DNA from 3 places in the Streptomyces sp. 3211.6 genome. Region 3 is predicted to be linked to each of the others. Evidence: riboswitches for the same ligand, from Rfam matches in the RefSeq annotation. Region 3 holds a riboswitch; each other region holds the start of a gene.

The links. Region 3 has a riboswitch for cobalamin ahead of BX286_RS24540 (ribonucleoside-diphosphate reductase subunit alpha). Riboswitches for the same ligand answer to the same signal wherever they lie in the genome.
Region 1: it holds a riboswitch for cobalamin, as region 3 does, so the genes downstream of both, BX286_RS25595 (energy-coupling factor ABC transporter permease) here and BX286_RS24540 (ribonucleoside-diphosphate reductase subunit alpha) in region 3, are expected to answer to the same signal.
Region 2: it holds a riboswitch for cobalamin, as region 3 does, so the genes downstream of both, cobN (cobaltochelatase subunit CobN) here and BX286_RS24540 (ribonucleoside-diphosphate reductase subunit alpha) in region 3, are expected to answer to the same signal.

The regions. Positions count from the first base shown of each region.
Region 1 is NZ_RBXC01000001.1:5,499,657-5,509,739, reverse strand. Features, by position in the region: gene BX286_RS25615 (L-serine ammonia-lyase) at 1-372, shown strand, start outside; gene BX286_RS25610 (SsgA family sporulation/cell division regulator) at 559-966, shown strand; gene BX286_RS25605 (hypothetical protein) at 1,058-1,573, shown strand; gene BX286_RS25600 (flavodoxin family protein) at 1,593-2,303, opposite strand; cobalamin riboswitch at 2,427-2,622, shown strand; gene BX286_RS25595 (energy-coupling factor ABC transporter permease) at 2,652-3,347, shown strand; gene BX286_RS25590 (energy-coupling factor ABC transporter substrate-binding protein) at 3,347-3,712, shown strand; gene cbiQ (cobalt ECF transporter T component CbiQ) at 3,716-4,465, shown strand; gene BX286_RS25580 (ATP-binding cassette domain-containing protein) at 4,462-5,283, shown strand; gene BX286_RS25575 (PadR family transcriptional regulator) at 5,443-5,994, shown strand; gene BX286_RS25570 (EF-hand domain-containing protein) at 6,053-6,265, opposite strand; gene BX286_RS25565 (YncE family protein) at 6,397-7,584, opposite strand; gene BX286_RS25560 (polysaccharide deacetylase family protein) at 7,581-8,372, opposite strand; gene BX286_RS25555 (anti-sigma regulatory factor) at 8,751-9,254, opposite strand; gene BX286_RS25550 (enoyl-CoA hydratase/isomerase family protein) at 9,514-10,083, opposite strand, start outside.
Region 2 is NZ_RBXC01000001.1:6,186,891-6,196,973, forward strand. Features, by position in the region: gene BX286_RS28500 (terpene synthase family protein) at 1-1,630, opposite strand, end outside; gene cobN (cobaltochelatase subunit CobN) at 1,787-5,407, opposite strand; cobalamin riboswitch at 5,440-5,597, opposite strand; partial or broken gene BX286_RS37910 (cobalamin biosynthesis protein CobG) at 5,974-6,487, shown strand; gene BX286_RS38095 (hypothetical protein) at 6,472-7,785, shown strand; gene BX286_RS28520 (precorrin-8X methylmutase) at 7,782-8,429, shown strand; gene BX286_RS28525 (precorrin-2 C(20)-methyltransferase) at 8,426-9,934, shown strand; gene BX286_RS28530 (hypothetical protein) at 10,062-10,083, opposite strand, start outside.
Region 3 is NZ_RBXC01000001.1:5,269,171-5,279,253, reverse strand. Features, by position in the region: gene BX286_RS24570 (extracellular solute-binding protein) at 1-162, opposite strand, end outside; gene BX286_RS24565 (GntR family transcriptional regulator) at 454-1,218, shown strand; gene BX286_RS24560 (carbon starvation CstA family protein) at 1,350-3,551, shown strand; gene BX286_RS24555 (YbdD/YjiX family protein) at 3,548-3,748, shown strand; gene BX286_RS24550 (Uma2 family endonuclease) at 3,806-4,390, opposite strand; gene BX286_RS24545 (GNAT family N-acetyltransferase) at 4,469-4,966, shown strand; cobalamin riboswitch at 5,022-5,156, shown strand; gene BX286_RS24540 (ribonucleoside-diphosphate reductase subunit alpha) at 5,301-7,691, shown strand; gene BX286_RS24535 (ribonucleotide-diphosphate reductase subunit beta) at 7,691-8,707, shown strand; gene BX286_RS36715 (hypothetical protein) at 8,704-8,919, opposite strand; gene BX286_RS24525 (helix-turn-helix domain-containing protein) at 9,015-9,983, shown strand.

The sequences.
Region 1 (10,083 bases), 230 kb from region 3:
ATCTCCGGCGCCGAGGTCGGCTGCCAGGGCGAGGTCGGCTCCGCCTGCTCCATGGCGGCGGGCGCCCTGGCCGAGGTGCTGGGCGGCTCCCCGGAGCAGGTGGAGAACGCCGCCGAGATCGGCATGGAGCACAACCTGGGCCTGACCTGCGACCCGGTCGGCGGCCTGGTGCAGATCCCGTGCATCGAGCGCAACGGCATGGCGGCGGTCAAGGCCGTCACGGCGGCCCGGATGGCGATGCGCGGCGACGGCAGCCACAAGGTCTCCCTGGACAAGGTCATCAAGACCATGAAGGAGACCGGCGCCGACATGAAGGTCAAGTACAAGGAGACCGCGCGCGGCGGTCTCGCGGTCAACGTCATCGAGTGCTGACCGCTCGGCGCAGCGTGACGAGGTGAGCAGGGGCCCGGCGCGGGTGCGCCGGGCCCCTGCGCGCGTCCGGGGAAGAGGGGTCCCACGGCCCGCCCGGGTCGGGACCTTCGGCCCCCGGGCGGCGGGCGGTACGTGCACTAGCGTGCTTCGGGGGGCGCTGTTACCCCGCGAAGAGAGGCAGCCGCCATGGCCATCACCGAACACCGTGTCCTGCCGCTGCGGCTGGAGGCCGCACCGCTGCCGGTCCCCCTGGAGGGCGTCTTCGTCTACCGCACGGACCGGCCCTACGAGGTCGCCGTGGAGTTCCAGGGCGCCGGCGTCCGGATCGCCCGCTGGGTGTTCTCGCGGGAGCTGCTGATCGACGGGCAGACCTGCGCCACCGGGGAGGGCGACATACAGGTGTGGCCGCGGTGGACGGGCACCGAGCCCCGCGTCCTGCTGGCCCTGAGCAACGGCGAGCGGGGCTGCGTGGTCTCCGTGCGGGCCAAGGACCTGCGCGGGCTGTGCCGGCGGATGACCGAGCTGGTCCCACGGGGGCAGGAGCAGCGCCACTACGACCTGGACGCCGAGCTGAGCGCACTGCTGACCTTCTGAGCCGGCGGGCCGCCCCGTGCAACCACGGGGCCCCCGGGAATGTCATACCGGATGACAGTCATTCCCCGTCTCAGAGGATCGGGGGGACGCCATGCGTCACCACCCGCACCGCCGCCGGTTCGTGGCCCTGGCCACAGGTGCCCTGCTGACCGCAGGGCTCGCGCTCGCCGCACCGGCCTCGGCGGCCGCACCGGCCGCCGTCCGCTCCACGACCCCGCTCGTCGTCAACGCCCGCTGGGGCGGTCACTGCACGTACGACCGGATCGTGATCGACCTCCAGGGCTCCGTGCCCTCCTTCACCGTCACTCCCGTCTCCCAGCTGGTCTACGACGGCTCCGGCAAGCCGGTCCCGCTGCCGGGGAAGTACTTCCTGGAGATCCGCCTGCACCCGGCCGCCGGCCACGACGACGCGGGCAACAACGTCTACCAGGGCCCCAAGCTCCAGCAGATCAGCCTCAGCAAGCTCAAGGGCCTGGCCCTGACCGGTGACTTCGAGGGGTACGTGACCTTCGGGGCCGCCTTCGACACCCCGCCCGCCTACAGCACCTCCGTCCTGCACGCGCCCGAGCGGCTCGTGGTGGACATCGCCCATCCGAACACCTGCTGACGCCGGACGCCGGACACCCTCAGCGGTGTTCGGGGTTCGGGAAGTCGAAACGGCAGCCGGCGTCCCACTCGGAGCGCTGGTTGCCGTGGGCGGGGACGCCCCCGGCGCGCTTGAGGAGCGCCGCGAGGTGCATCAGGTTCCAGGACATGAACGTCGTGTTGCGGTTGGTGAAGTCGTTCTCGGGGCCGCCGGAGCCCGGGTCGAGGTACGAGGGGCCGGGGCCGGCCTCGCCGATCCAGCCCGCGTCCGCCTGCGGCGGGATGGCGTAGCCCAGGTGCTGGAGGCTGTAGAGGACGTTCATGGCGCAGTGTTTGACGCCGTCCTCGTTGCCGGTGATCAGCGCGCCGCCGACCCGCCCGTAGTAGGCGTACTGGCCCCGGTCGTTCAGCAGCGAGGAGCAGGCGTAGAGCCGCTCGATGACCTGCTTCATGACCGAGCTGTTGTCGCCGAGCCAGATGGGGCCGCAGAGGACGAGGATGTCGGCGTCCATGATCTGGCTGTAGAGCACCGGCCACTGGTCGCTCTCCCAGCCGTGGTCGGTCATGTCCGGCCAGACGCCGGTGGCGATGTCGTGGTCGACGGCGCGGATCAGCGAGGTCCGCGCGCCGGCCGACTCCATGACGGCGCGGCTCCGCGAGATCAGCCCCTCGGTGTTGCTGGTCTCGGGCGAGCGCTTGAGGGTGCAGTTGAGGTAGACGGCGGACAGGTCGGAGTAGTCGTAGGCGGCCACGCCCCCACCCTGCGGGGCCGCCGCCGCCCGCGCCAGCGTTCGGCACCCTTCCGGGGGGCGAAGCGGAATTGAGCCATCCGATCGGCCGGATCGGTCCGGGTTGATACCGGTCCGTGCGGGCGACTAGGGTCAGCTGGCCTTGGTGTTCGGGAAACCGGTGGAAAACCGGTGCGGCCCTCGCCACTGTGATCGGGAAGTCCAGCTCCACCCCTCGCGGGAGCCACTGGGACCGTGCGGGAGACCGCAGGGACCCGGGAAGGCGGAGCCGGGGCGGCAGTACCCGTCAGCCAGGAGACCGGCCGGGGCGCGTACGTCCATCCACGAGGTGCTGGAGAGGTCTCCCGACTCATGCACATAGCCGAGGGGTTCCTGCCCCCGCTGCACGCGGCCGCCTGGGGCGCCGCGTCCGCCCCGTTCGTCGTCCACGGGGTCCGCGCGCTGACCCGCGAGGTCAAGTCCCACCCCGAGAGCACACTGCTCCTCGGCGCGTCCGGTGCATTCACTTTCGTCCTGTCCGCCCTGAAGATCCCCTCGGTGACGGGCAGTTGCTCGCACCCCACGGGGACCGGGCTCGGCGCCGTCCTCTTCCGGCCGCCCATCATGGCGGTGCTCGGCACGATCACCCTGCTGTTCCAGGCCCTGCTGCTGGCGCACGGCGGGCTCACCACCCTCGGCGCCAACGTCTTCTCGATGGCCATCGCCGGGCCCTGGGCCGGGTACGCGGTCTACAAGCTGCTGCGCAGGTCCGGCGCCCCGCTGATGGTCACCGTCTTCTTCGGCGCCTTCTTCGCCGACCTGGTCACCTACTGCGTGACCTCGGTCCAGCTGGCCCTCGCCTTCCCGGACCCGTCGAGCGGATTCCCGGGCTCCCTGGAGAAGTTCGCGGGCATCTTCGCCCTCACCCAGATCCCGCTCGCGGTCAGCGAGGGGCTGCTGACGGTGCTCGTGATGCGGCTGCTGATGCAGTCGAGCAAGTCGGACCTGGTCCGGCTCGGGGTCGCCAAGCTGACCGGAGCCAAGCGGACCGAGGGGGCGGCAGCCTGATGAGCCGGAACGCCAAGATCAACACCCTGCTGCTGCTCCTGGTGGCCGCACTGGCCGTGCTGCCGCTCGCGCTGGGGCTCGGCGAGGGCAAGGAGGAGCCCTTCGCGGGCGCCGACGCCCAGGCGGAGTCGGCCATCACCGAGCTGGAGCCGGACTACGAGCCCTGGTTCTCCCCGCTGTACGAGCCTCCGTCGGGCGAGGTGGAGTCCGCCCTGTTCGCCCTCCAGGCGGCCCTGGGCGCGGGCGTGCTCGCGTACTACTTCGGGGTCCGCAGGGGCCGCCGGCAGGGCGCGGCCCAGGCCCTGGCGCAGACGGCGGCCGGAGCCGGGGCGCAGGCCCCCGCCGAGCCCGCGCGGGAGCCGTAGCCGGTGCTGCCGATCGACGTCGCGGCGCACTCCAGCCGCTGGCGGGGCCGCCATCCGCTGGAGAAGGCCCTGCTCGGGTTCGGGCTGACCGTCACCGCGGTGTGCCTGCCCCCGTGGCCCGGCGGGCCGCTGGTGGCCGCAGCGACCCTGGCAGTGCTGCTGGGGCCCGCCGGGGTGTCCGGGCGCCGGCTGTGGCGGGCCTTCCGGGTCCCGCTGGGGTTCTGCGTCACCGGCGCGCTGCCGCTGCTTGTGTCGGTGGGCGGTCCCGACGGGCTCCTCGCGCCGGCCCCGGACGGGCCCCGGCACGCGCTGGACCTGCTGCTGCGCACCTCGGCCGCCTCGCTGGGAGTGCTGCTGTTCGCCTTCACCACGCCCGTCTCGGACGTGCTGCCGCGGCTGGTGCGGGCCGGGGTGCCCGCGCCGGTGGTGGACGTGGCCCTGGTCATGTACCGGATCGGCTTCCTGCTGCTGGACTCCCTCGCCCAGGTCCGCCGGGCCCAGGCGGCCCGGCTCGGGCAGGCCGGGCGGGCCGCCGCCTGGCGTTCGGTGGCCGGGCTCGCGGCGACCTCGTTCGTCCGGGCCTTCGACCGCGCCGCCCGGCTCCAGGAGGGGCTCGCGGGGCGGGGTTACGACGGCGCGCTGCGGGTGCTGGTCCCGCCGGCGCGGCTGTCCCGGCGGTTCCTGGCGGCCGCCGCCGCCCTCCTGGCCGCCCTGGTCGCGGGGACCCTCGTACTGAAGGAGCTGGGGCTGTGACCCCGTTGGTGGAACTGGCCGGCGCGGGATACGCGTACGAGGACGGCCCGGCCGTGCTGTCGGGCGTGGACTTCGCGATCGCCGAGGGGCGGGCGCTGGTGCTGCTGGGCCGCAACGGCAGCGGCAAGACCACGCTGATGCGGCTGCTGAGCGGGGGCCTGCGGCCCGCGTCGGGGGCGCTGCGGCTGGAGGGTACGCCGGTGTCCTACGACCGGCGGGGGCTGACGCGGCTGCGCACCACCGTCCAGCTGGTGGTGCAGGACCCCGACGACCAGCTGTTCGCGGCCTCGGTGGAGCAGGACGTGTCCTTCGGCCCGATGAACCTCGGGCTGGCGCAGGCCGAGGTCCGCGAGCGGGTGGACTCCGCGCTGGCCGCCCTCGACATCACCGCGCTGCGCGACCGGCCGACGCACCTGCTGTCGTACGGGCAGCGCAAGCGGGCGGCGATCGCGGGTGCGGTGGCGATGGCGCCGCGGGTGCTGATCCTGGACGAGCCGACGGCCGGGCTCGACCCGGACGGGCAGGAACGGCTGCTGGACGTCCTGGCCGGGCTGCGGGCGGCGGGGACCACGGTGGTGATGGCCACCCACGACGTGGACCTGGCGGTCCGGTGGGCGGACGACGCCGCTGTGCTGACGCCCTCCGGGGTGCGGGTGGGGCCTGCGGGGGATCTGCTGTCGGATCCGGAGCTGTTGGCGTCCGCGGGGCTGCGGGCTGCCTGGGCGCCGGTGGTGGGGGCGTTCCTGCGGGGCAGGGGGATGCTGGCGGACGGGGTTCCGGGGCCGCGGACGCCGGAGGAGCTGGGCGCGCTGGGCTGAGCGGGGTCGGGGGCGGGGCGGGGCCGGGGGCGGGGCGGGGTCGGGCCTCCCGGCGGGGTGTCCCGGTGTGCCCACCCTCCCCCAAGCTCTCGGCTTCGCTCGAGCAGGGGGGACCCCCATCGCCCCTGCGGGACGATTGCCCACACCTAGGATGGCCGCATGTCGTTGCCGCATGCCATTCTCACCGCGTTGTTGGAGAAGCCCTCGTCGGGGCTGGAGCTGACGCGGCGGTTCGACAAGTCGATCGGCTACTTCTGGTCCGCGACGCACCAGCAGATCTACCGGGAGCTGGGGCGGCTGGAGGAGGCCGGGCTGATCCGGGCGCTGCCCAGCGAGGCGCCCGTGCGGGGGCAGAAGAAGGAGTACGAGGTGCTGCCCGACGGCCGCGCGGAGCTGGCGCGGTGGGTGGACGAGCGGCAGGATCCCAAGCCGATGCGGGACGCGCTGCTGCTGCGGATCCGGGCGGCGGCCGTGGTGGGGCCGCAGGGGCTCGGGGCGGAGCTGCGGCGGCACCTGGAGCTGCACCGGGCACAGCTGGCGGAGTACGAGGCCATCGAGGCGAAGGACTTCCCGGCGGGGCGCAACGCCGACCCGGACCGGCTGCGCCGGCTCGTGCTGCACGGGGGGATCGCCCTGGAGGGCTTCTGGCTCGGCTGGCTGGAGGAGGCCCTCGCAGAGGTCGAGGACATGACGGGTCCGAGCGGGGCCTGACGCGCCCCCGTCCCGGCGGGCGGGACGGAGGCGGGCGCGGCGCCCGTTCGGCGGGGCCTTACTTGTTCAGGTCGGCCCAGAACTCGTCGAAGCTCAGCAGCTTGTCGCCGTTGAGGTCCTTCGCCGCGATGATCGCGTCGGCGACCGCGGGGGTGACGAACGCGTCCCCCATCGCCTTCATGGCCGCGCTGTACTCGTCGGCCGTGATGACGCCGTCGCCGTTCGCGTCGAACCGGTCGAACGTCTCACGTGCCTTGTCGATGTCCGCCACTGGGCCACCCCTTCCTGGTGCTTGTTGACCGGCTCAGGGTAGCCGCACCGGGGGCCGTCCCCGCCCACGGGTCCCCGGAGCCGTGGGCGGGCTCCCAGGACGCCGTCGCGTTCCCGTCCGGGCAGGCGGGCCTAGCGGAAGATGCCGGTGTGGCCGAGCGAGTAGCGGCCGGGCTGCGGGTAGACGGCCAGGCCGTGCGGGCCGCTGCCGACGGGGATCTTCGCCAGCTCCTTGCCGGTGGTGGTGTCGATCGCGTAGACCTCGGAGTTGTAGCGGCCGGACAGCCACAGCACCTTGCCGTCGGCCGAGACCCCGCCCATGTCGGGGCTGCCGCCGTCGGGCAGCTCCCACTTCTTGGTGAGCTGGTTCTTCTTGAAGTCGAAGACGGAGATGCTGCCCTCGCCGCGGTTGGAGACGTACATCTCGCGGGAGTCGCGGCTGACGTAGAGGCCGTGGCAGCCCTTGCCGGTGGGGAGCAGCTTGGGGACGTCGAACTTGTCGCCGCTGAGCACCCACATGCCGTGCGCCATCATGTCGGCGACGTAGAAGGTCTTCCCGTCGGGCGAGATCTTCACGTCCTGGGGCATCGCGCCCTCGAACGGGAGCTTCTGCTGCCCGATGACCTCCATCTTCTCGGTGTCGACCTTGAGCAGTTCGCCGGAGAACTCGCAGCTGACGATGAAGTAGCGGCCGTCGAGGGAGAAGTCCGCGTGGTTGACACCGAAGCAGGTCACGGGGACGGTCTTGACCCGGTTCATGGTGTGCGGGTCGCGGAAGACCAGCTCGCGGTCCATGGAGGCCATCACGATGGCGTACTTGCCGTTGGGGGTGAAGTAGAGGTTGTACGGGTCGTGGACCTCGACCGGCTCGCCCGCCTCGCCGGTGGCCGGGTTGATGGGGGTGAGGGTGTGGCCGCGGTTGTTGTTGACCCAGAGGGTCTTCATGTCCCAGGAGGGCACCACGTGCTGGGGCTGGACGCCGACCGGGATGGTGTCGACGACCTTGTAGGTGGCCGGGTCGATGACGGACACCGTGTTGGAGTTGGTGTTCGGCACGTAGACGCGCGACGGGAAGCCCTTGACCACCGGGGAGAGCTTGTTCGGCCGGTCCGCCGCGTACACGTCGGCCGGGTCGAGCACCGGGGGCATCCCGGCCAGCCCCGGCGGTACGGCGGGCACGGCTTTGACGGGGTTGGCCGGCCCCTTGGAGCCGAGTGCCTCGGCGGGCGCCTTGTCGGCCGATCCGCAGCCGGCCAGGGCGGCGAGGACCAGACCGGCCAGCAGCACGGTGGCCTTCCGGGGAAGGCGGGTGGTCGTCATGGGGTCAGCAGCTCCGTGGTGGTCACCGCGCGCAGCTTGCGGCGCGCGAGTTCTTCGAGGAGGGGCGGCATCGCGTCGACCGTGTCCGCGTAGCCGAAGTGCAGGCTCACCACCGATCCGCCGTGGATCGTCCCGGTGACGTTGCTGACGACGGTCGCGGCGCCGGGCGAGGTGAAGTCGAGGGAGTCCACGTCGTAGGAGAGGACGTGCGGATAGCCGGCCCGCTGGGCCAGTTTCTGGACGAGGGGGCTGGCGTTCTGGGTCTGCGAGGGACGGAACCAGGTGCCGATGGAGCCGGTGAGGCGCTTGAGGCGCTGGGCGCAGCCGGTGATCTCGGCGTAGGCCTCCGCCTCGGGCAGGGAGTTGATCGCGAGGTGGTGGTGGGTGTGGTTGCCGAGCTCGTGGCCGCCGTCGAGGATCCGGCGGGCCATGTCGGGGTGGTCGTCGAGCCAGGTGCCGATGGCCAGGACGGTGACGTGCGCGCCCGCCTTCTCGGCTTCGGCGAGCACGGCGCGGGCGATGGCGGGGTCCCCGTTGCCGTGGAAGGTGAGCGCGACCTCCGGCCGCTCGCGCGGGCCGTGCACGATCTCCACGGGCTGCCCGGGGAACCGGCGGGGGGCGGGGGCCGGCGCCGGAGCGGGCTTGGCGGCATCGGGCCGGGCGGGAGCGTCCTGGACGGGCCGGGGAGCCATGGGGGCGCCGCCCGTGCCGCAGGCCGCGGTGAGGGCACCGGCGGCGACCGCCGCAGTGGCGCGCAGGGCGGTCCGGCGGTCTGGGTAACAGAGCACCTGCCCATTTAAGTGGCGAACGCCCCCGAAGGTATTGATTGACCCAGTTTGGGACCTTCGGAAGTGGCGCCCCGAGGGTGGAACGTTCACTCTGCGATCAATGAATTACGCGGAGGGGTGGATATTCATTCATGGATTACGAGGCGAGTGGCCCACCTCACCTAAGATTTAGATGGAAACTCTTAGGATATGCACACTTATGTCCGAGTCGGGACTTTTGGCGTTTGGGCCCACGTCTGCCATAGTCGGAATCACGGCTTCCCATTGACCCGAGCGAAGCCCACCCGCCGAGGGCCACACACCCCACCGGTCCTCGGCGCCCACGAAACCCCCGCAGCGCCCCACCTCGGCGACAGGGGGTTTCCGGCGTTCCGGGGGTCAGCGGTCCGCGACCCGCATCTCGAACCAGGTGATCTTGCCGCGCGGCAGCAGGTCGGCGCCCCAGCGGTCGGACAGCTTGTCCACGAGGAAGAGCCCCCGGCCGGTGGTGTCCAGCTCGTGCACCGGCATCAGACAGGGCAGCCCCCGCGAGGGGTCGCGCACCTCGACGCGGATCCAGCCGCGACGGCGCAGCATCCGTAAACCGAAGGAACGGGCCCCGGTGTGGCGCACGGCGTTGCCGACGAGCTCGGAGACCAGCAGGACGGCGTGCTCGGCGATCTGCGGCGACAGGCCCCAATAGCGCACCACCACGCTCTGGGTGAGCCGGCGGGCCGTGCTCGCCGACTCCGGCATGGACGGCAGGGTCACCTCCGCCTCCGCCGGGTTGCCGTACGACTCCAGCACCGTGAGGCCCTGCTCGTCCTCGACCGCCACCGCAAGCCGTACGGCCATAGCGCTCGCGCGCTGCCGCGGCTGTTCCACACCCTCCAGGCCCGCCATGCACCCATCATGGACGGCCACCGCGCCCGCCCGGGCCGTTCCACGGGAATAGCCCCCGCGGAATCGAGGCTTCCGAGGGGGCGCACGGGCATATGCGAGGGGCAACCGGACACGCCGCGCCCCGCATTGACCTGCGGTGACGGCGCGCACGGGGCCGATCACCCTGCGTTGATCAACCGTTTCGCCTTAAGGCTGCCTTAAGGCCCCGCTAAACCACCCGCAGGGGTTCACTCACGCGGCTGTGTTCATACGGCTGCGCTCATACGAACTTGGCCTTGCCCGGGCCCTCTTCGACGAAGCTGCGCATGCCGCGCTCGCGGTCCTCGGTGGCGAACAGCCCCGCGAACCAGTTGCGTTCGATGGCCAGGCCGGTGTCGATGTCGGCCTCCAGGCCCGCGTCCACGCACTCCTTCGCCGCGCGCAGGGCGATCGCCGGGCCCTGGGCGAGCTTCGCGGCCCAGGCGTGCGCCTGCTCGTACACCTCGGCGGCGGGCACCACCCGGTCCACCAGTCCGAGGGTGAGCGCCTCGTCTGCCTTGACCATGCGGCCCGTGAAGATGAGGTCCTTGGCCCTGGAGGGCCCGATCAGCCGGGACAGCCGCTGGGTGCCGCCCGCGCCGGGGATCAGGCCGAGCAGGATCTCGGGCTGGCCGAGCTTCGCGTTGTCGGCGGCGATCCGGTAGTCGGCGCAGAGCGCGAGCTCGCAGCCGCCGCCGAGCGCGTAGCCGGTGATGGCCGCGACGACCGGCTTGGGGATGCGGGCCACGGCCGTGAAGGCGTCCTGCAGTCCGCGGGACCGGGCGACCATCGCCGCGTGGTCCATGGTCTG
Region 2 (10,083 bases), 920 kb from region 3:
ACACCCAGCTCTTCAGCATCTCCACCACCGTGCTCCTGAACTCGGCGCGGACGTCCGGGGCCATGTCCCGGCTCGTGCGCACCCACAGGTCGGCAAGGGAACGCTCCATCACGATGACCGGTGCCACCACCGGTGCGGCGCCGTCCAGCGGCATCATCTCGATCAGCCGGGCGGTGGCGGCCTTGGCGGCCGCGATGTCACCGGCCTGCCCGAACACCAGGGGGTAGTAGTCGTCCGCGTACGTGCCCCACGTCAGCCAGCACGCGTTGAGGAGCAGCGCATCGGGGCCGGCGTCGGGATCGATACCGGCGGAGCAGAGGGCGAATTCGTAACCGTTCAGCTTCTGTTCGTCCCAGATGGCCGAACCGGGGTCGCCCGGCTGCGGCTCCAGCATCCCCATGCGCCGCGCCCAGTCCAGCGCCCCTTCGCGCGCGTACTCCAGGTGCGGGCTGAGGGACAGCCGGTAGGGCAGGTGGATGTCGGGGATCACGGACGGGCCGGTGTGCTCGAAGGGGGTGAAGGAGAAGGAGCGGCGGCGCATCTCCACCGACCGGCGGGTGAAGACGGACCCGAGGTCGAACGCGCTGGTCCCGAGCCCGCGCGGCAGGAACGGCAGCGACAGCCGGGCGGTGGGGCTGGCCCCCTCGTTCATGTAGCGGCCGGAGACCATGTGCCACTCGTGCCCCCCGGACTGCCAGTCCTGCAGGCCCTTGACGTAGGCGAGGACGGCCGCGACCTCGGGCGGGGTGAGGGCGTGGTCGGCGAAGAGGCGGGGGAGTTCGGCGAGGGCGGTCTGCTCGAACTGCTGGAGGCGTGAGGTGATCAGGTCGTTGGAGATCTCTGCGGCCTCCTGGGTGGAGCACCCGAGGAAGGTCTCCAGCACCAGGACGGCGTTCGACAGCTCGCCCTCGTCGGTGACTTCGCGCTGGTAGGAGAAGATGTCGTTCCTGACGTGCACGGCGTCGGAGAAGGAGTCCCGCAGCACGGCCAGCGGCCGCGAGTGCGCCACGCGCGCCGGCACCTCGGCGGCCACGTACTCCACCAGCCCGGCCGACCAGGGCGCCCCGCCCACCTTCCGCCGCATCTCGATGTACTCGAGGGGGTTCGCGACGCGCCCGATGCCGATGTTGGCGAGCTCCCACATCGACTCGTCGAGCAGGTTCCTCGTGGACAGGGAGAACCGCTCCCGCCAGTCCGCCGTCATGGCCGGGACAGTACGCGCCCACAGGTCGGCGAGCCCGGCCTCGACGGGATTGGTCGCCTCGGGGAAACCTTCCGCCAGGTCCATCGGCATGAAGGCGGCGAGCCGGTCGAGGTAGGCCTTGGCGCCGTCGCGGTCCTGGGAACGCTTGTACATTTCCAGGAAGTGGTCGTCGAAGAAGAACACCCACACGTACCAGTCGGTGACCAGGGACAGCGCCTCGCCGTCGCAGTCGGGGTGCGTGTATGAGCAGAGCAGCGCGTAGTCGTGCGAGTCGAGGTCCGCCTCGTCCCACACCCCGGACCCCTCCAGCATCCCGAGCCCCCGCGCCCACGTCTTGGTGTGGGCCCTGGCCTCCTCCAGGTGGGGGTTCAGCCGCGCCGGGTACGGCACGTAGAACTCCGGCAGTTGAAACGGCTGCTGCGTCACGAGGGGGCACGCCTTTCGTCCGGCCACGGGGCCCGGCCGACCCGGCCCCCGCACGAGATCAGCACTGCCCTACCCCGCCGGGACCCCGGACAAGGCGCATTTCACCGCTTCAGGTGACACGGCCCCCGTTCCCCGGCGCGGGGGCCCGGCGGGGGGTTAGTCGGAGTCGCCCTCCAGGTTGCCTTCCGTGTCCAGGTAGACCTGGCGGAGGGATTCGAGGATCTGGGGGTCCGGCTTTTCCCACATGCCGCGGGATTCGGCTTCCAGGAGGCGTTCCGCGATGCCGTGGAGGGCCCAGGGGTTGGCCTCCTCCAGGAAGGCGCGGTTCTCGGGGTCCAGGACGTAGGTTTCCGTCAGCTTGTCGTACATCCAGTCGGCTACCACGCCCGTCGTGGCGTCGTAGCCGAAGAGGTAGTCGACCGTCGCCGCGAGTTCGAAGGCGCCCTTGTAGCCGTGGCGGCGCATCGCCTCGATCCACTTGGGGTTGACCACGCGGGCTCGGAAGACCCGGCTGGTTTCTTCGACGAGGGTGCGGGTCTTGACCGTTTCCGGGCGGGTGGAGTCGCCGATGTAGGCCTCGGGGGCCGTGCCGCGCAGGGCGCGGACCGTGGCCACCATGCCGCCGTGGTACTGGAAGTAGTCGTCCGAGTCGGCGATGTCGTGCTCTCGGGTGTCCGTGTTTTTTGCGGCGACCGTGATGCGCTTGTACGCCGTCTCCATCTCGGTGCGGGCCGGGCGGCCTTCGAGGCCGCGGCCGTAGGCGTAGCCGCCCCAGACCGTGTAGACCTCCGCGAGGTCGGCGTCGGTGCGCCAGTCGCGGGAGTCGATCAGCTGGAGGATGCCCGCGCCGTAGGTGCCCGGGCGGGAGCCGAAGATGCGGGTGGTGGCCTTGCGTTCGTCGCCGTGGGCGGCGAGGTCGGCCTGGGCGTGGGCGCGGATGAAGTTCTCGGCGTGCGGTTCGTCCAGGGAGGCCGCCAGGCGGACCGCGTCGTCCAGGAGGCCGATGACGTGCGGGAACGCGTCGCGGAAGAAGCCCGAGATGCGGAGGGTGACGTCGATTCGGGGGCGGGCGAGTTCCGACAGGGGGATCGCTTCGATGCCCGTGACGCGGCGGGAGGCCTCGTCCCAGACCGGGCGGATGCCCAGGAGGGCGAGGGCTTCGGCCACGTCGTCGCCCGCCGTGCGCATCGCGCTCGTGCCCCAGAGGGACAGGCCGACCGAGGCCGGCCACTCGTCGTCGTGGTCCGCGCGGTAGCGGGCCAGGAGGGAGTCGGCCAGGGCCTGGCCCGTCTCCCACGCGAGGCGGGAGGGGACGGCCTTCGGGTCGACCGAGTAGAAGTTGCGGCCCGTCGGGAGGACGTTGACCAGGCCGCGGAGGGGGGAGCCGGAGGGGCCGGCCGGGACGAAGCCGCCGTCCAGGGCGGTGAGGACGTTCGTGATCTCGGCCGTGGTGCCGGCCAGGCGGGGGGCCACCTCGTTCGCCGCGAAGGTGAGGATGTCGGAGACCGCCTGAGGGTGGCCGGCCGAGATGGTGGCTACCGCCTCGGGGGACCAGTTCGCGTCCTCCATCGCCTGGACCAGGGCGCGGGCCGTCTCCTCGACGGTGTCCGCCGCGGTGCGGGTGGCCGCCGACTCGTCGAGGCCGAGGGCCTCGCGCAGGCCGGGCAGGGCGGAGGTGCCGCCCCAGATCTGGCGGGCGCGCAGGATGGACAGGATCAGGTTGACGCGGGCCTCACCGGTCGGGGCGCCGCCCAGGACGTGCAGGCCGTCGCGGATCTGGGCGTCCTTGACCTCGCACAGCCAGCCGTCGACGTGGAGGAGGAAGTCGTCGAAGCCGTCGTCGTCGGGGCGTTCGTCCAGGCCGAGGTCGTGGTCGAGCTTCGCCGCCTGGATCAGGGTCCAGATCTGTGCGCGGATCGCCGGGAGCTTGGACGGGTCCATGGAGCTGATCTGGGCGTACTCGTCCAGGTGCTGTTCGAGGCGGGCGATGTCGCCGTACGACTCGGCGCGCGCCATCGGCGGGACCAGGTGGTCGACCAGGGTGGCGTGCACCCGGCGCTTGGCCTGGGTGCCCTCGCCCGGGTCGTTGACCAGGAAGGGGTAGACGAGGGGGAGGTCGCCGAGGGCCGCGTCCGGGGAGCAGGAGGCGGACAGGCCCGCGTTCTTGCCGGGCAGCCATTCGAGGTTGCCGTGCTTGCCCAGGTGGATCATGGCGTCGGCGCCGAAGCCGCCGTCGGCGGCCGATGCCTGGATCCAGCGGTAGGCGGCCAGGTAGTGGTGCGAGGGCGGCAGGTCCGGGTCGTGGTAGATCGCGATCGGGTTCTCGCCGAAGCCGCGCGGCGGCTGGATGAGGATGAGGAGGTTCCCACGGCGCAGGGCGGCGAGGACGATGTCGCCGTCCGGGTTCGAGGAGCGGTCCACGAACATGTTGCCGGGGGCTTCGCCCCAGTGCTCCTCGACGCTCTCGCGGAGGTCCGCGGGCAGCTCGGCGAACCAGCGCTTGTAGTCGGCCGCCGGGATGCGGACCGGGTTGCGGGCCAGCTGCTCCTCGGTGAGCCAGTCCTGGTCGTGGCCGCCGGCCTCGATCAGGGCGCGGATCAGCTCGTCGCCGTCGCCGGAGACCAGGCCCGGGATGTCGGCGGCGGGGCCGAAGTCGTAACCGGCCGAGATGAGGGTGCGCAGGAGTTCCACCGCGCTGGCCGGGGTGTCCAGGCCGACCGCGTTGCCGATGCGGGAGTGCTTGGTGGGGTACGCGGAGAGGACCAGCGCGATCTTCTTGTCGGCGGCGGCGATGTGCCGCAGGCGGGCGTGGCGGACGGCGATGCCGGCCACGCGGGCGGCGCGTTCGGCGTCGGCGACGTAGGCGGGCAGGCCGTCCTCGTCGATCTCCTTGAAGGAGAACGGGACGGTGATCAGCCGGCCGTCGAACTCGGGCACGGCGACCTGGGTGGCGGCGTCGAGCGGGGACAGGCCCTCGTCGTTCTCCTCCCAGTTGCCGCGCGAGCCCGTCAGGCACAGGGCCTGGAGGATCGGCACGCCGAGACCGGCCAGGGCGCCCGCGTCCCACGACTCGTCGTCCCCGCCCGCCGAGGCGGTGGCGGGGCGGGTGCCGCCGGCGGCGAGGACGGTGGTGATGACCGCGTCCGCGCCGGACAGGGCCTGGAGGAGTTCCGGCTCGGGCGTGCGCAGGGAGGAGACGTACAGGGGGAGCGGGCGGCCGCCCTTGGCCTCGATGGCGTCGCACAGGGCGTGGACGAAGGCGATGTTGCCGCTCATCTGGTGGGCGCGGTAGTAGAGCACCGCGACCTGGGGGCCGGTCGCCTCCGTGGCGGGGCGCTCCAGGGGGCCCCAGGTGGGGGAGGCGGCCGGGGGCTCGAAGCCGTGGCCGGTGAGCAGGACCGTGTCGGAGAGGAAGCGGGCCAGCTGGCCGAGGTTGGCCGGGCCGCCGTGCGCGAGGTAGCCGTGCGCCTCGGCGGCGATGCCGATCGGGACCGTGGAGGCCTCCATCAGCTGGGCGTCCGGGGCCTGTTCGCCGGTCAGGACCACCACGGGGCGGGTCTGGCCGGGGGCGAGGAGCACGTCGAGGCCCTCCTGCCAGGCGCGCAGGCCGCCGAGGAGGCGTACGACGACCAGCTCGGCGCCGTCGAGGAGGCCGGGGAGGTCGTCGAGGGGGAGGCGGGAGGGGTTCGCGAACCGGTACGGCACGGGGCCGCCGGCGGTGTTCGCGGCGCGGGCGCTGAGCAGATCGGTGTCGGACGTCGACAGCAGCAGGATCATGCGGCGGCAGGCCTTCCTCGGGGTTTCCGCGCCCCGGGCAGTGAGGACAGCGGGAGTTCCTGACTCACCCGGCGGATCGCTCCGCGGGGCTCACAGTGGCGGGACCGCGCCGGAATCGCACCGGGCTTCCTCCCATGTCGCCGTCCTCGGCGATGACGGGCCGAGTGGTCCGCCGGAAGGTCATCTTAGGTGGCCTTTTCCCTGGCCGGGAGGTGGGGTGGCCCGGTGGGGTGGGTCGGTCTCGCGGGCGGGTGGGGTGTGGTGGGGTGCGGTGCGGTGCGGTGCGGTGCGGTGCGGTGCGGTGTGCCGTGGGGGCTCTGCCCTCGGGGCTGCGCCGCAAACGCCGGGCGGGGGTGGGGGCCGCTGCGCGGAGCCGTCTCCCCGCCCCGCCCTTTCGCCGTCTCTCCGCCAGCTACCGCTGGGAGGTGCCCCCAGGGGCTCCGCCCCGGACCCCGCGTCTCGGACGCCGGCGAGGCCGGATTTCGCCCGGCGGGGTCCGGACGCTCACGGCGGATCCCCTGGTCGGGGTGGCGACGGACACAGGTCGGGGGTGGGGAATCGTGGGTATGCTCGCGGCCATGCCGCCCCAGCCACCTTCCGCCGCATCGCGGGACGAACCCGTCATACGTGACCGCGGTGACGCCTGTCCCGGCGCGTTGCGGCTGCACGCCGCCGACGACGGCTACCTCGCGCGCGTCCGGATCCCCGGCGGGCTGCTCACCACGCGGCAGGCCGTCGCCCTCGGAGACGCCGCCGACCGGTTCGGCGATGGGCACCTGGAGCTCACCTCCCGCGGCAACGTCCAGCTGCGCGGTCTCGCCGAAGGCTGCGGCGGCGGGCTCGCGGAGCTCCTGGACGGAGCCGGGCTGCTGCCCGCGCCCAGCCATGAGCGGGTGCGCAACATCGTGGCCACCCCGGTGGCCGGGCCCCAAGTCGTGGGCTGGGTCCGGGAACTCGACCGGCTGCTGTGCGCCAGCGCCCGGGCGGCGGAGCTGTCCGGCCGGTTCCTGTTCGCCCTCGACGACGGGCGGGGGGACGTGGCCGCCCTCGACCCCGATGTGACCGTGCTGGCACGCGGTCCCGAGGCCGCCCGCGGCCCGGGAAGTTCCACGGATCCGGACGGCGCGGCGGTCCCTGCGGGTCCTGTCGGTCCCAGGGGTTCCGATGGCCTCGACGGCCGTGGTGGCCTCGACAGCCTTGACGGATTCGGTGGCCGCGACGGCGGCGACGGCCGCGGTGGCCGCGGTGGCCGCGGTGGCCGCGTCGGGCTCAACAGCCCCGGTGGCCCTGACGGCCGCGGTGGCCGCGACAGGCTCAACGGCCCCCACGGCAGGCTCAATGGCCCCGAGGGCCATGGTGGCCTCGACGGATTCGATGGCTGCGAAGGCCGCGAAGGCCGCGAAGGCCGCGATGGCGGTGGCCGCGGTGGCTTCGATGGCCTCGACGGCCGTGGTGGCCTTGACGGTTTCGGTGGCTGCGAAGGCCTCAATAGCCGCGATGGCGGTGGCCTTGACGGCCGCGGTGGCCGCGACGGCCCCGGTGGCCCGAAGGGGGCCGGCGGATCTGGCGGTTCCGGGGCCGGGGCGGAGGCCGGGGTCGGTAGCGGCGGTGGGCGGCGGGCCCTCGTACGGCTCGGAGCCGGGCGTGGTGCCGTCGAGGTCGCGGCCGTCGATGCCGCACGGGCCGCTCTGTGTGCCGCAGAGTACTTCCTCGATGTCGTCGGTACCGCCGGGACCCGGGCCTGGCGGCTTGCCGAATTGCCCCCCGAACACGCCTTGGACGAGTGGGAGTTCGTTCGGCGCCTAGCCGACGCAGGGATCGCCGCCGGGCACGTGCCCGAGGTGGCCTGGCCGTACGCCGAGCCGCCCCGGCCCGGGCGCGTGGGCGCGGCCGGGCTGTGCGTGCTGCCCCCGCTCGGGCGGGTCGGCACCGCGCAGTGGCGGGTCCTGGCCGAGGCCGCCGACGGCGGCGACGGCGAGCTGCGCGTCACCCCGTGGCGCAGCCTCGTCCTCCCGCGCGCGGACGCCGACGGCGCCGCACGCATCGAGGCGGCCGGCCTCGTCGTCCGGCCCGAAAGCCCCTGGCGGGCCGTCACCGCCTGTACGGGCAAGCCCGGTTGCGTCAAGTCCCTCGCGGACGTACGCGCCGACGCGCGTGCCGTCGTAAGGGAACAGAAGGCCGCCGGGGAACTGCCCGTGCACTGGTCGGGCTGCGCCCGCCGGTGCGGGCATCCGCGCGGCACCGCCTGGGCGGACCTCGTCGCCACCCCCGACGGCTACGAACTCGACGGGCGGCCCGTCCCGCACGCAGACCTGGCGGCCGCCCTCACGGCCGCACGCACCACCCCCACCACAACCGAAGCCGCAGTGAAGAAATGAGCGAGTACACCGTGTTCGAGTACGAGAAGGACGGCGCCGCGATCTACCGCCAGTCCTTTGCCACGATCCGCGCCGAGGCGGACCTCTCCGGGCTGCCCGCCTCGGTCGCCCAGGTCGCGGTGCGCATGATTCACGCCTGCGGCATGACCGACCTCCCCCAGGACCTCGGCTACACCCCCGAGGTCGTCCTGCGCGCCCGCGCCGCGCTGCACGCCGGCGCGCCGGTCCTGTGCGACGTGCAGATGGTCGCCAGCGGCGTCACCCGCAAGCGGCTGCCCGCCGGCAACGAGGTGATCTGCACCCTCTCCGACCCGGCCGTGCCCGCGCTCGCCGCGAAGATGGGCACCACCCGCAGCGCCGCAGCCCTCGAAGTCTGGCGCGACCGGGGCCTGTTGGAGAACTCCGTCATCGTCGTCGGCAACGCCCCGACCGCGCTGTTCCGGCTGCTGGAGATGATCGAGGAGGGCGCCCCGCGCCCCGCCGCCGTCATCGGCGTGCCCGTGGGCTTCATCGGCGCCGCCGAGTCCAAGGACGCCCTCGCCGCCCACCCCTCGGGCCTCGACCACCTGATCGTGCGCGGCCGGCGCGGCGGCAGCGCCATCGCGGCCGCCGCGGTCAACGCGATCGCGAGCGAGGAAGAATGAGCGGCACGGACCACAACACGGCGAAGGGCAAGCTGTACGGGGTCGGGCTCGGGCCCGGCGACCCGTCGTTGATGACCCTGCGGGCCGTCGAGGTGATAGCGCAAGCGGACGTCGTCGCCTACCACAGCGCCCGCCACGGCCGTTCCATCGCCCGCTCGATCGCCGCGAAGCACCTGCGCGCCGACCACGTCGAGGAGCCGCTGGTCTACCCGGTCACCACCGAGACCACCGACCACCCCGGCGGCTACCAGGGCGCGATGGAGGAGTTCTACGAGGCCTCCGCCGCCCGCCTGGCCGCGCACCTGGACGCCGGCCGGACCGTCGCCGTGCTCGCGGAGGGCGACCCGCTCTTCTACGGCTCGTACATGCACATGCACAAGCGGCTCGCCGACCGCTACGAGGCGGAGGTCGTCCCCGGCGTCACCTCGGTGAGCGCCGCCGCCGCCCGCCTCGGCACCCCGCTGGTCGAGGGCGAAGAGGTGCTGACGATCCTGCCCGGCACCCTGCCCGAGGAGGAGCTCACCGCCCGCCTCGCCGCCACCGATTCGGCCGTCGTCATGAAGCTCGGCCGTACCTTCCCCGCCGTGCGGCGGGCGATGGAGGGCAGCGGCCGGCTGGCGGAGGCCCGTTACGTCGAGCGCGCCACGATGGAGGGCGAGCGGACCGGGGTCCTCGCGGACACCGACCCCGACAGCGTCCCGTACTTCGCCGTCGCCGTCGTGCCCAGCCGCATCGGCAACCCGGGCAGCGCGCCGTCCGGGCCCGGCGAGGTCGTCGTCGTCGGCACCGGCCCGGCCGGGCCGCTGTGGCTGACCCCCGAGACGAAGCGGGCGCTGGCCGACGCCGAGGTACTGGTCGGGTACACCACCTACCTGGACCGGGTGCCGGTCAAGCCGGGCCAGGTGCGGCACGGCTCCGACAACAAGGTGGAGTCCGAGCGGGCCGAGTTCGCCCTCGACCTCGCCCGGCGCGGCAAGCGGGTCGCGGTGGTGTCCGGCGGCGACCCCGGGGTCTTCGCCATGGCCACGGCGGTCCTGGAGGTGGCCGGCCAGGCCCCCTACGCGGACGTGCCCGTACGGGTGCTGCCGGGCGTGACGGCGGCCAACGCGGCGGCCGCCGCGGCCGGGGCCCCGCTGGGCCACGACTACGCCACCCTCTCGCTCTCCGACCGGCTCAAGCCGTGGGAGGTCATCGCGGAGCGGCTGCGCGCGGCCGCCGCCGCCGATCTGGTGCTCGCCCTGTACAACCCGGGCTCGCGCAGCCGGACCTGGCAGGTGGCCCAGGCACGGGAACTGCTGCTGGAGCTGCGCGCGCCGCAGACGCCGGTGGTCGTGGCCCGGGACGTGGGCGGCCCGGAGCAGTCGGTGCGGATCGTCACGCTGGCCGAACTGGAGCCGTCCGAGGTGGACATGCGGACGATCCTGCTGATCGGCTCCTCGCAGACGCAGGTGACCGAGCGGCCCGACGGGTCGCGGGTGACGTGGACGCCGCGCCGCTATCCGTGACGGTGGTGCCGTGGCCCGGACCGGGATCCCCCGGACCGGGCCGCGGCCGGACCGGGATCCCCCGGACCGGGCCGCGGCCGGACCGTCGTTCCGTCCGGGGCGCGGGACCGGCCGGCGTCGCCCCCGCTCAGCCCGGGCAGCCCGCCAGA
Region 3 (10,083 bases):
CAGGTCGGGCCAGTTCTTCTGGGCGTCGACCGTCAGCCAGACCGTCAGCTCCTTGGCGCCGGACGCCTTGCCGGCGCCCGCCTTGGTGTCCGAGTCACCGCACGCCGCCAGGCCGATAACCATGCCGGCGACTCCCACCGCCGCGATGAGCTTGCGCTTCACGCCACCCTCCTCAGGGATGCTGTCTGCACTTCCCTCGCCCGCCGCGGTGACATACGTACGAAGTACTGCCGTGGGGCCGGGATCTGATCCATATTGGTGTAGACCAGTACCGGGAGCTTGGCCTAGACCTTTAGGGGTGTCAAGGGTCTAATGAGCGGGTGCTCGGTCCGTTACCGGACCGACACCTGGGGGAGGGAGGAGGCCTGCCCTCCCGCCCGTGTCACCATGTGACCGCACATATCGGAGGAGCCGGTGACGGCAGCGAAACTGGAGTCGGGAAGGCGGGCGGCGATGTCCACCGAAGGGGCGACCACGGAGCCGGAGAGCGGACCAGCCACTCGAACGGCACGTGTGCCCAAGTACTACCGGCTCAAGCGGCACTTGCTCGACATGACCGAAACGCTACCCCCCGGCACTCCAGTACCGCCGGAGCGGACGCTCGCGGCCGAGTTCGACACCTCCCGGACCACCGTCCGGCAGGCCCTGCAGGAGCTCGTGGTCGAGGGACGGCTGGAACGCATCCAGGGCAAGGGCACCTTCGTCGCCAAGCCCAAGGTCTCCCAGCCGCTGCAACTGTCCTCCTACACCGAGGACATGCGCGCCCAGGGCCTGGAGCCCACCTCCCAGCTCCTCGACATCGGCTACGTGACCGCCGACGACACCCTCGCCGGCCTGCTCAAGATCGCCACCGGCGGGCGGGTGCTGCGCATCGAACGCCTGCGCCTGGCCAGCGGCGAGCCGATGGCCATCGAGACCACGCACCTGTCGGCCAAGCGCTTCCCCGCGCTGCGCCGCTCGCTCGCCAAGTACACCTCCCTCTACACCGCCCTCGCCGAGGTGTACGACGTCCGGCTCGCGGAGGCCGAGGAGACCATCGAGACCTCCCTCGCCACCCCGCGCGAGGCCGGACTGCTCGGCACGGACGTGGGCCTGCCGATGCTGATGCTCTCGCGGCACTCGCTGGACGCCGACGGCGAACCGGTCGAATGGGTGCGATCGGTATATCGCGGCGACCGTTATAAGTTCGTTGCCCGTCTCCAGCGACCTGCTGTGTGATCAACGGTTGACGGCACTTCGAACGCCGGTGGACGCTCGTACCGCTATGCGGACGGGGGCTTACGTCCACCGACAACCCCCCGTAGATTCCGTGCGCTTGCACGCAAATGATCAACGAGGGGACGAGGATCATGCCGGAACCGGGAGCAATAGGGACACAGCGGACACCGGCGGCGAGAGCCACCCCGCAGTCCATCGCCGTATGGGTGCTCGTGGCCCTCGTCGGCGCCGTCGGCTGGGGCGTGCTGGCGCTCTCGCGCGGTGAGGAGATCTCCGCCGCCTGGCTGCTGGCCGCCGCGCTGGGTTCGTACGCCATCGGCTACCGCTTCTACGCGCGGTTCATCGCGAACCGCGTGCTGAAGCTGGACGGCACCCGGGCCACCCCGGCCGAACGCCTCGACAACGGTGTCGACTTCCACCCCACCGACCGGCGCGTCCTCTTCGGCCACCACTTCGCCGCCGTCGCCGGCGCCGGCCCGCTCGTCGGCCCGGTGCTGGCCGCCCAGATGGGCTACCTGCCGGGGACCATCTGGATCGTCGCGGGCGTGATCTTCGCCGGTGCCGTCCAGGACATGGTGACGCTGTTCTTCTCCACCCGGCGCGACGGCCGCTCCCTCGGCCAGATGGCCCGGGACGAGATCGGCCCCGTCGGCGGGGCCGCCGCCCTGCTCGCCGTGTTCACCATCATGATCATCCTGCTGGCGGTGCTGGGCCTGGTCATCGTCAACGCCCTGGGGCACTCCCCCTGGGGCGTCTTCTCCATCGGCATGACCATCCCCATCGCCCTCTTCATGGGCGTCTACCTGCGCTGGCTGCGGCCCGGCCGGGTCACCGAGGTCTCCGTCATCGGCGTCGCGCTGCTGCTCCTCGCGATCGTCGCGGGCGGCTGGGTCGCCGAGTCCTCCTGGGCCGACTTCTTCACCCTGGAGAAGGAGACCCTGGTCATATGGATGATCGGGTACGGCTTCTTCGCCTCGGTCCTGCCCGTGTGGCTGCTGCTCGCCCCGCGCGACTACCTGTCCACCTTCATGAAGGTCGGCACGATCGCGCTGATGGCGGTCGGCGTGGTCGTCGCGATGCCGACGCTGAAGATGCCCGCGGTCACCGACTTCGCCACGCGCGGCGACGGCCCGGTCTTCGCCGGGTCGATGTTCCCCTTCGTCTTCATCACCATCGCCTGCGGAGCCCTGTCCGGCTTCCATTCCCTGGTCTCCTCGGGCACCACCCCGAAGATGATCCAGAAGGAGACCCAGGTCCGGGTCATCGGCTACGGCGCGATGCTCACCGAGTCCTTCGTCGCCGTGATGGCCGTGGTCGCCGCCTGCATCATCGAGCCCGGCCTCTTCTTCGGCGTCAACTCCCCCGCCGGAGCCATCGGCACCACCGTCCAGTCCGCCTCCGCGGCGGTCGGCCACTTCGGCTTCGCCATCACCCCGGACGCCCTCGCCCAGGCCGCGAAGGACGTCGAGGAGACCACCCTGCTGTCGCGCACGGGCGGTGCGCCCACGTTCGCGCTCGGGATGTCGGAGATCTTCTCCGCCGTGGTCGGCGGGGCCGGGATGAAGGCGTTCTGGTACCACTTCGCCATCATGTTCGAGGCCCTGTTCATCCTGACGACGGTGGACGCGGGCACCCGGGTCGGCCGCTTCATGCTCCAGGACACCCTGGGCAACGTGCACAAGTCCTTCAAGGACGTCAGCTGGAAGCCCGGTGTCTGGCTGGCCAGCGCGGTCGTCGTCGGCGGCTGGGGCTACTTCCTGTGGGTCGGCGTCAAGGACCCGCTGGGCGGCATCAACCAGCTCTTCCCGCTGTTCGGCATCGCGAACCAGCTCCTCGCGGCGGTCGCCCTCGCCGTGTGCACCACCCTGCTGGTGAAGTCGGGCCGGCTCAAGTGGGCCTGGGTCACGGCCGTCCCGCTGGCATGGGACGTGGCCGTCACCCTCACCGCGAGCTACCAGAAGATCTTCTCGGACGACGTGAAGATCGGCTTCTTCGCCCAGCGCGACAAGTACCAGACGGGCATCGACTCCGGGAAGCTGCTGCCGCCCGCCAAGACCATGGACGAGATGCACACCGTGGTCACCAACGCCACGGTCGACGGGGTCCTCTCGGCCCTCTTCGCGGCGCTGATCATCATCGTCCTGCTGGACGCGGCCCGCACCTGCTTCAAGGCCGTCTCCGACCCCGGGTCGGTCCGCCTGAGCGAGGTCCCGTGGACCGAGTCGAAGATCATCGCACCGGCGGGGCTCATCGCCACGGCCGAGGAGAAGGCCCAGCTCGCCGCAGCCGGCCTCGACGGGGGCGGCGGCCGCGTGAAGGACCCGGTCGCATGAGCGGCGCGGTCCGGGCGGCGCTGGCGAAGGCCCGGTACTTCGTACGGGAGTTCTCCGGCGAGGCCGCGTACGACCGCTACGTCGCCCACGCCCGCTCCCACGACCCCGAGGCCGAGGTCATGACCCGCCGCGCCTTCGAACGGGCGCGGACGGACTCCCGCGAGGCGGACCCGCGGGAGGGCTTCCGCTGCTGCTGAGCGGTTACCGAGGGGCCCCGCCGGTTATCCGGCGGGGCCCCTCGTGCGTATGCGGGGTCAGCGCACCCAGTCCTTGAGGGGCTCGGTCTGGAGCGTGATGCCAACGGGGTCCGGCAGCTCGATCTCCTTGCCGTACGCCACGACGTGGACGCTCTCGTATCGCTGCCCGTTGGGCTGGCTGTAGACGGAGACCTCGCACTTGGCCCGGTCGATCAGCAGGTATACGGGGATGCCGGTCTCCGCGTAGGCGCGGGGCTTCTCGACATGGTCCCGTCGACGGGTGTCGGAGTCCCACGAGGTTACCTCGACGGCCATGAGGATCGGATCCGGCTCGACCCAGTCGCCTTGTCCGACGAACGCGTCCTCGTGCGCCAGGACCCCGTCCGGAATGGCGCGGCCCTCCCGGTACTGTTCCGCCTTGATCCCCTGCCCCGGATGCAGGAACAACTCGGGCCGGGACTGCATGCAGATCTTGAGCAGCCACTGGATGATCCGCCCGTGGTCCCCGTCTGGCATGGCCTTGCTCCTGATGACCCCGTCGATGAACTCCAGCCGTGTCCCCGCCCTCTCACGGGCCGCTATGCGCGCCACGGCTTCAAAATCCTCAGTCAGCATGTGGGGTTGGTCTGTCATCACGGTCATGCCTCGCTCGTCTTCCTCGACGGTGCTGTCTCCGACGATAGCGCCGACCACCGACACCCGTCCGGCACACTCGGCGGCATGGACTTCGACATCAGGACGGCAAGGGAAGACGAGTACGCGCGGCTCGGGGAGATCACCGGGCAGGCCTACACCGGGGACGGGCTGCTCGACCTCAACGACGACGACCACTACCTGAACGTGCTCCGCGACGTCGCCGGGCGGGCCGCCGACGGGGAGGTGCTCGTCGCCGTCCGCGACGGGGTGCTCCTCGGCGGGGTGACCTTCGCCCCGCCCGGGAGCCGGCTCGCGGACATCGCCGGGCCACACGAGGCCGAGTTCCGGATGCTCGCGGTGACCGCCGAGGCGCGCGGGCAGGGCGTCGGGGAGGCGCTCGTACGGGCCTGTGCCGAACGGGCCCGCGCCCTGGAGGGGGTCACCGCACTGGTGCTGTCCACCCAGCCGGCCATGCGCGGGGCCCAGCGGATCTACGAGCGGCTCGGCTTCGTCCGCACGCCCGAACTGGACTGGTCGCCCATCCCGCAACTGACGCTGCTCACGTACCGACTGGAGCTGTGACGCCACGCTCCGCATGCAGCCGACACAACATGTGGGGGCTACCGCATCGGGTCGCCCCCACATGTATGCTCATGGCTGCTGCCGCCGCAGGGGAATCCGGTGGGAATCCGGAACTGTCCCGCAACGGTGTGACGTACGCCCACCGGCGTGTCCGCGAGTCCGAAGACCTGCCGGCAGTACCCCCGGATCGACCGACCCGGGGTGTCGATTCGTCCGGGCCTCGCGGTTGGGCCGGTGGACGCCATGCGGTGCTGCCCTGACGGGCCCCTGCCCGCGTGCGCCCGCTCGCGCCCCGCTCCGCCGATGACCGGGCCGAGTGAGGGAGAGCTCCCCCGTGACCATCGCGCCCGCCGCACCGCGCGCCGAGTCCGACCACCCCGAAGCAGAAGGTCCCGGGGCCGCCCTGCTGCGGATCCTCACCGAGCTCACGGCCGACCTCCCCGACACCGACCCCGGCCGGGTCGCCGCCGCCGCCCTGCGCGGCCGCAGCTCCGCCGCCGACGAGGCCGAGCTGCGCGGGCTGGCCACCGAGGCCGCCGCCGGCCTGATCTCCGAGGACCCGGCCTACTCCCGCCTCGCCGCCCGCCTGCTCACGCTGGCCGTCGCCGACGAGGCCGCCGGCCAGGGCTCGACCTCCTTCGCCGAGTCCGTCGCCGTCGGCCACCGCGAGGGCCTGATCGCCGACCGCACCGCCGAGTTCGTCGCCACCCACGCCGCCCGCCTGAACGCCCTCGTCGAGCACGCCCTCGCGGAGGGCGCCGACGACCGCTTCGGCTTCTTCGGCCTGCGCACCCTGCACAGCCGCTACCTGCTGCGCCACCCGCACACCCGTCAGGTGATCGAGACCCCGCAGTACTTCATGCTGCGCGTGGCCTGCGGCCTGGCGGAGGACGAGAGCGTCCGCGCCGTCGAGGAAGTGGCCTCGCTGTACCGGCTGATGAGCCGCCTCGACTACCTGCCGTCCTCCCCCACCCTGTTCAACTCGGGCACGCGGCACCCGCAGATGTCCTCCTGCTACCTCCTCGACTCCCCGCTGGACGAGCTGGACTCCATCTACGACCGCTACCACCAGGTCGCCCGCCTCTCCAAGCACGCCGGCGGCATCGGCCTGTCCTACTCGCGCATCCGCGCCCGCGGTTCGCTGATCCGCGGCACCAACGGCCACTCCAACGGCATCGTCCCGTTCCTGAAGACCCTCGACGCCTCCGTCGCCGCCGTGAACCAGGGCGGCCGCCGCAAGGGCGCCGCCGCCGTCTACCTGGAGACCTGGCACGCGGACATCGAGGAGTTCCTGGAGCTCCGCGACAACACCGGCGAGGACCAGCGCCGCACCCACAACCTGAACCTCGCCCACTGGATCCCGGACGAGTTCATGCGCCGCGTGAACGCCGACGCCGAGTGGTCGCTGTTCTCCCCCGCCGACGTCCCCGAACTGGTGGACCTCTACGGCGAGGAGTTCGACGCCGCCTACACCAAGGCCGAGGCCTCCGGGCTCGCCAAGAAGACCATGCCGGCCCGTGACCTGTACGGCCGCATGATGCGCACCCTCGCGCAGACCGGCCAGGGCTGGATGACGTTCAAGGACGCCTCCAACCGGACCGCGAACCAGACCGCGCTCCCGGGCACGGTGGTCCACTCCTCCAACCTCTGCACCGAGATCATCGAGGTCACCAACGACGGCGAGACCGCCGTCTGCAACCTCGGCTCCGTCAACCTCGGCGCCTTCGTCGCCGACGGCGCGATGGACTGGGAGCGACTGGACGAGACCGTCCGCACGGCCGTGACCTTCCTCGACCGCGTGGTGGACATCAACTTCTACCCGACCGAGCAGGCCGGCCGCTCCAACGCCAAGTGGCGTCCGGTGGGCCTGGGCGCGATGGGCCTCCAGGACGTCTTCTTCAAGCTGCGCCTGCCCTTCGACTCCGCCGAGGCGAAGGCGCTGTCCACGCAGATCTCCGAGCGCATCATGCTCGCCGCGTACGAGGCCTCGTGCGACCTCGCCGAGCGCAGCGGACCGCTCCCGGCCTGGGCCGAGACCCGTACCGCCCAGGGCGTCCTGCACCCCGACCACTACGAGACCGAGCGCCACTGGCCCGAGCGCTGGGACGCCCTGCGCGCCCGCATCGCGAAGTCCGGCATGCGCAACTCGCTGCTCCTGGCGATCGCCCCGACGGCGACGATCGCCTCGATCGCGGGCGTGTACGAGTGCATCGAGCCGCAGGTCTCCAACCTCTTCAAGCGCGAGACCCTCAGCGGTGAGTTCCTGCAGGTCAACGCCTACCTGGTGGAGGACCTGAAGAAGCTGGGCGTCTGGGACGCGCAGACCCGCGAGGCGCTGCGCGACTCCTCCGGCTCCGTCCAGGGCTTCGGCTGGATCCCGGCGGAGGTCCGCGAGCTGTACCGCACGGCGTGGGAGATCCCGCAGCGCGGCCTGATCGACATGGCGGCGGCCCGTACGCCGTACCTGGACCAGAGCCAGTCGCTGAACCTGTTCCTGGAGACGCCCACCATCGGCAAGCTCAGCTCGATGTACGCGTACGCCTGGAAGCAGGGCCTGAAGACCACGTACTACCTGCGCTCGCGCCCGGCGACGAAGATCGCCCGCGCGGCCTCCGGCACCGCCGTCCCGGCCGCCGCCACCCCCACCCAGCTGCCCCAGGCGATGGACGCCGAGGCGCTGGCCTGCTCCCTTGAGAACCCCGAGTCCTGCGAGGCCTGCCAGTAATGAGCTCCACCGAGAAGAAGAACCTCCTCGACCCGGGATTCGAGCTCACGCTCCGCCCGATGCGCTACCCGGACTTCTACGAGCGCTACCGGGACGCGATCAAGAACACCTGGACGGTGGAGGAGGTCGACCTCCACTCCGACGTCGCCGACCTGGCGAAGCTGACGCCGGCCGAGCAGCACATGATCGGCCGTCTGGTGGCGTTCTTCGCGACGGGCGACTCGATCGTGGCGAACAACCTGGTCCTGACGCTGTACAAGCACATCAACTCCCCGGAGGCGCGCCTGTACCTGTCGCGCCAGCTGTTCGAGGAGGCCGTGCACGTCCAGTTCTACCTGACGCTGCTCGACACCTACCTGCCCGACCCGGACGACCGCGCGGCCGCTTTCGCGGCCGTGGAGAACATCCCGTCGATCCGCGAGAAGGCGCAGTTCTGCTTCAAGTGGATGGACTCGGTCGAGAAGATCGACCAGCTGGAGACGGCCGCCGACCGCCGCCGCTTCCTGCTGAACCTGATCTGCTTCGCCGCGTGCATCGAGGGCCTGTTCTTCTACGGTGCCTTCGCGTACGTGTACTGGTTCCGCTCGCGCGGCCTGCTGCACGGCCTGGCGACGGGCACCAACTGGGTCTTCCGCGACGAGACCATGCACATGAACTTCGCCTTCGAGGTCGTGGACACGGTCCGCAAGGAGGAGCCGGAGCTCTTCGACGACGCCCTCCAGCAGCAGGTCACCGACATGCTGAAGGAGGCCGTGGAGGCGGAGCTGCAGTTCGGCCGCGACCTGTGCGGTGACGGCCTGCCGGGCATGAACACCGACTCGATGCGCGAGTACCTGGAGTGCGTCGCCGACCAGCGCCTGGTGCGCCTCGGCTTCCCGCCGGTCTACGGCTCGCAGAACCCGTTCTCGTTCATGGAGCTCCAGGGCGTCCAGGAGCTGACGAACTTCTTCGAGCGCCGCCCGTCGGCCTACCAGGTGGCCGTCGAGGGCACCGTCGACCTGGACGAGGACTTCTAGTCCGGCAGTCCTGCCACCCGAACGGCACCGCCCTTGCGCGAGGAGCCGGGACGCGACACGTGAGCGCGTCCCGGCTCTTCGCGTTCCTGCTCCCGGCGTTCCGGCCCGAGCTGGCGGTCGATGCGGCGTTCGTGCAGGAGGCCGTGGAGGGAAGGGGCGAGGAGGAGGGCGGCGACGGTGAGGACGGTGAGGTAGTCGAGGAGCGTGTTCATGACTCCAAGATCGCTCGGGCGGCGGGAACCGGACAGTGGCAGGACTGTCATGGAAGAGCGAATTACTGCCACACTGGGTCCATGCTGAAGGCTGGATCATGAAAAGCGTGGCCGTGGCCCTCGTCGACGGGGTGGCCCCCTTCGAGTTCGGGATCTTCTGCGAGGTCTTCGGGATCGACCGGAGCGAGCAGGGGCTGCCCGTGTACGACTTCGCGGTGTGCGCGGCCGAGGAAGGGCCGCTCACCATGGCGGACGTCGGCTTCACCGTCGCGCCGGCCCACGGGCTGGAGCGGCTGGAGGTAGCCGACCTGATCTGCCTGCCCGCCGACCGCAAGGCGCCGGTGCGGGAGTACCCCGAGCCCTTCCTCGACGCCCTGCGCCGGGCCGTGGACCGGGGGGCGCGGGTGCTCAGCGTGTGCAGCGGGGCCTTCGTGCTCGGCGCGGCCGGGCTGCTGGACGGGCGGCGCTGCACCACCCACTGGATGCACGCCCCCGCGCTGGCGCGGCGCTATCCGGCCGCCCGGGTCGACCCGGACGTTCTCTACGTGGACGAGGGGCCGGTGATCACCGCCGCCGGGACGGCCTCGGGCATCGACGCCTGCCTGCACGTGGTCCGCCAGGAGCACGGGGCCGAGGTGGCCAACACCATCGCCCGGCGGATGGTCGTCCCGCCCCACCGGGACGGCGGCCAGGCCCAGTTCATCCAGCGGCCGCTGCCGCGTACCGGCTGCGACACGGTGGGCGAGGTGATCGGCTGGATGGCCCGGCACCTGGACGAGGAGATCACCGTCGAGCAGCTGGCGGAGCGGGCCCACATGTCGCCGCGCACCTTCGCCCGCCGCTTCCTCCAGGAGACGGGGACGACCCCGTACCAGTGGGTGCTGCGCCAGCGGGTGCTGCTGGCGCAGGAGTTGCTGGAGTCCACCGACGACACGGTCGACGCCATCGCGGGCCGCAGCGGTTTCGGCAACGCGGCGGCCCTGCGCCACCACTTCCTGCGGGCCCTGGGCACCACCCCGAACGCCTTCCGCCGGGCCTTCCGCGGTCCGCGCGCGGCGGCCTGACGGGCGGGAGGCACCCACGGCCGGTATTCGCCCCCTGACTTGACATGCGGGGCCGGCAGGTCTGGCCGTCGTGCCGTGGCGGTGGTGGGATCCGAACACG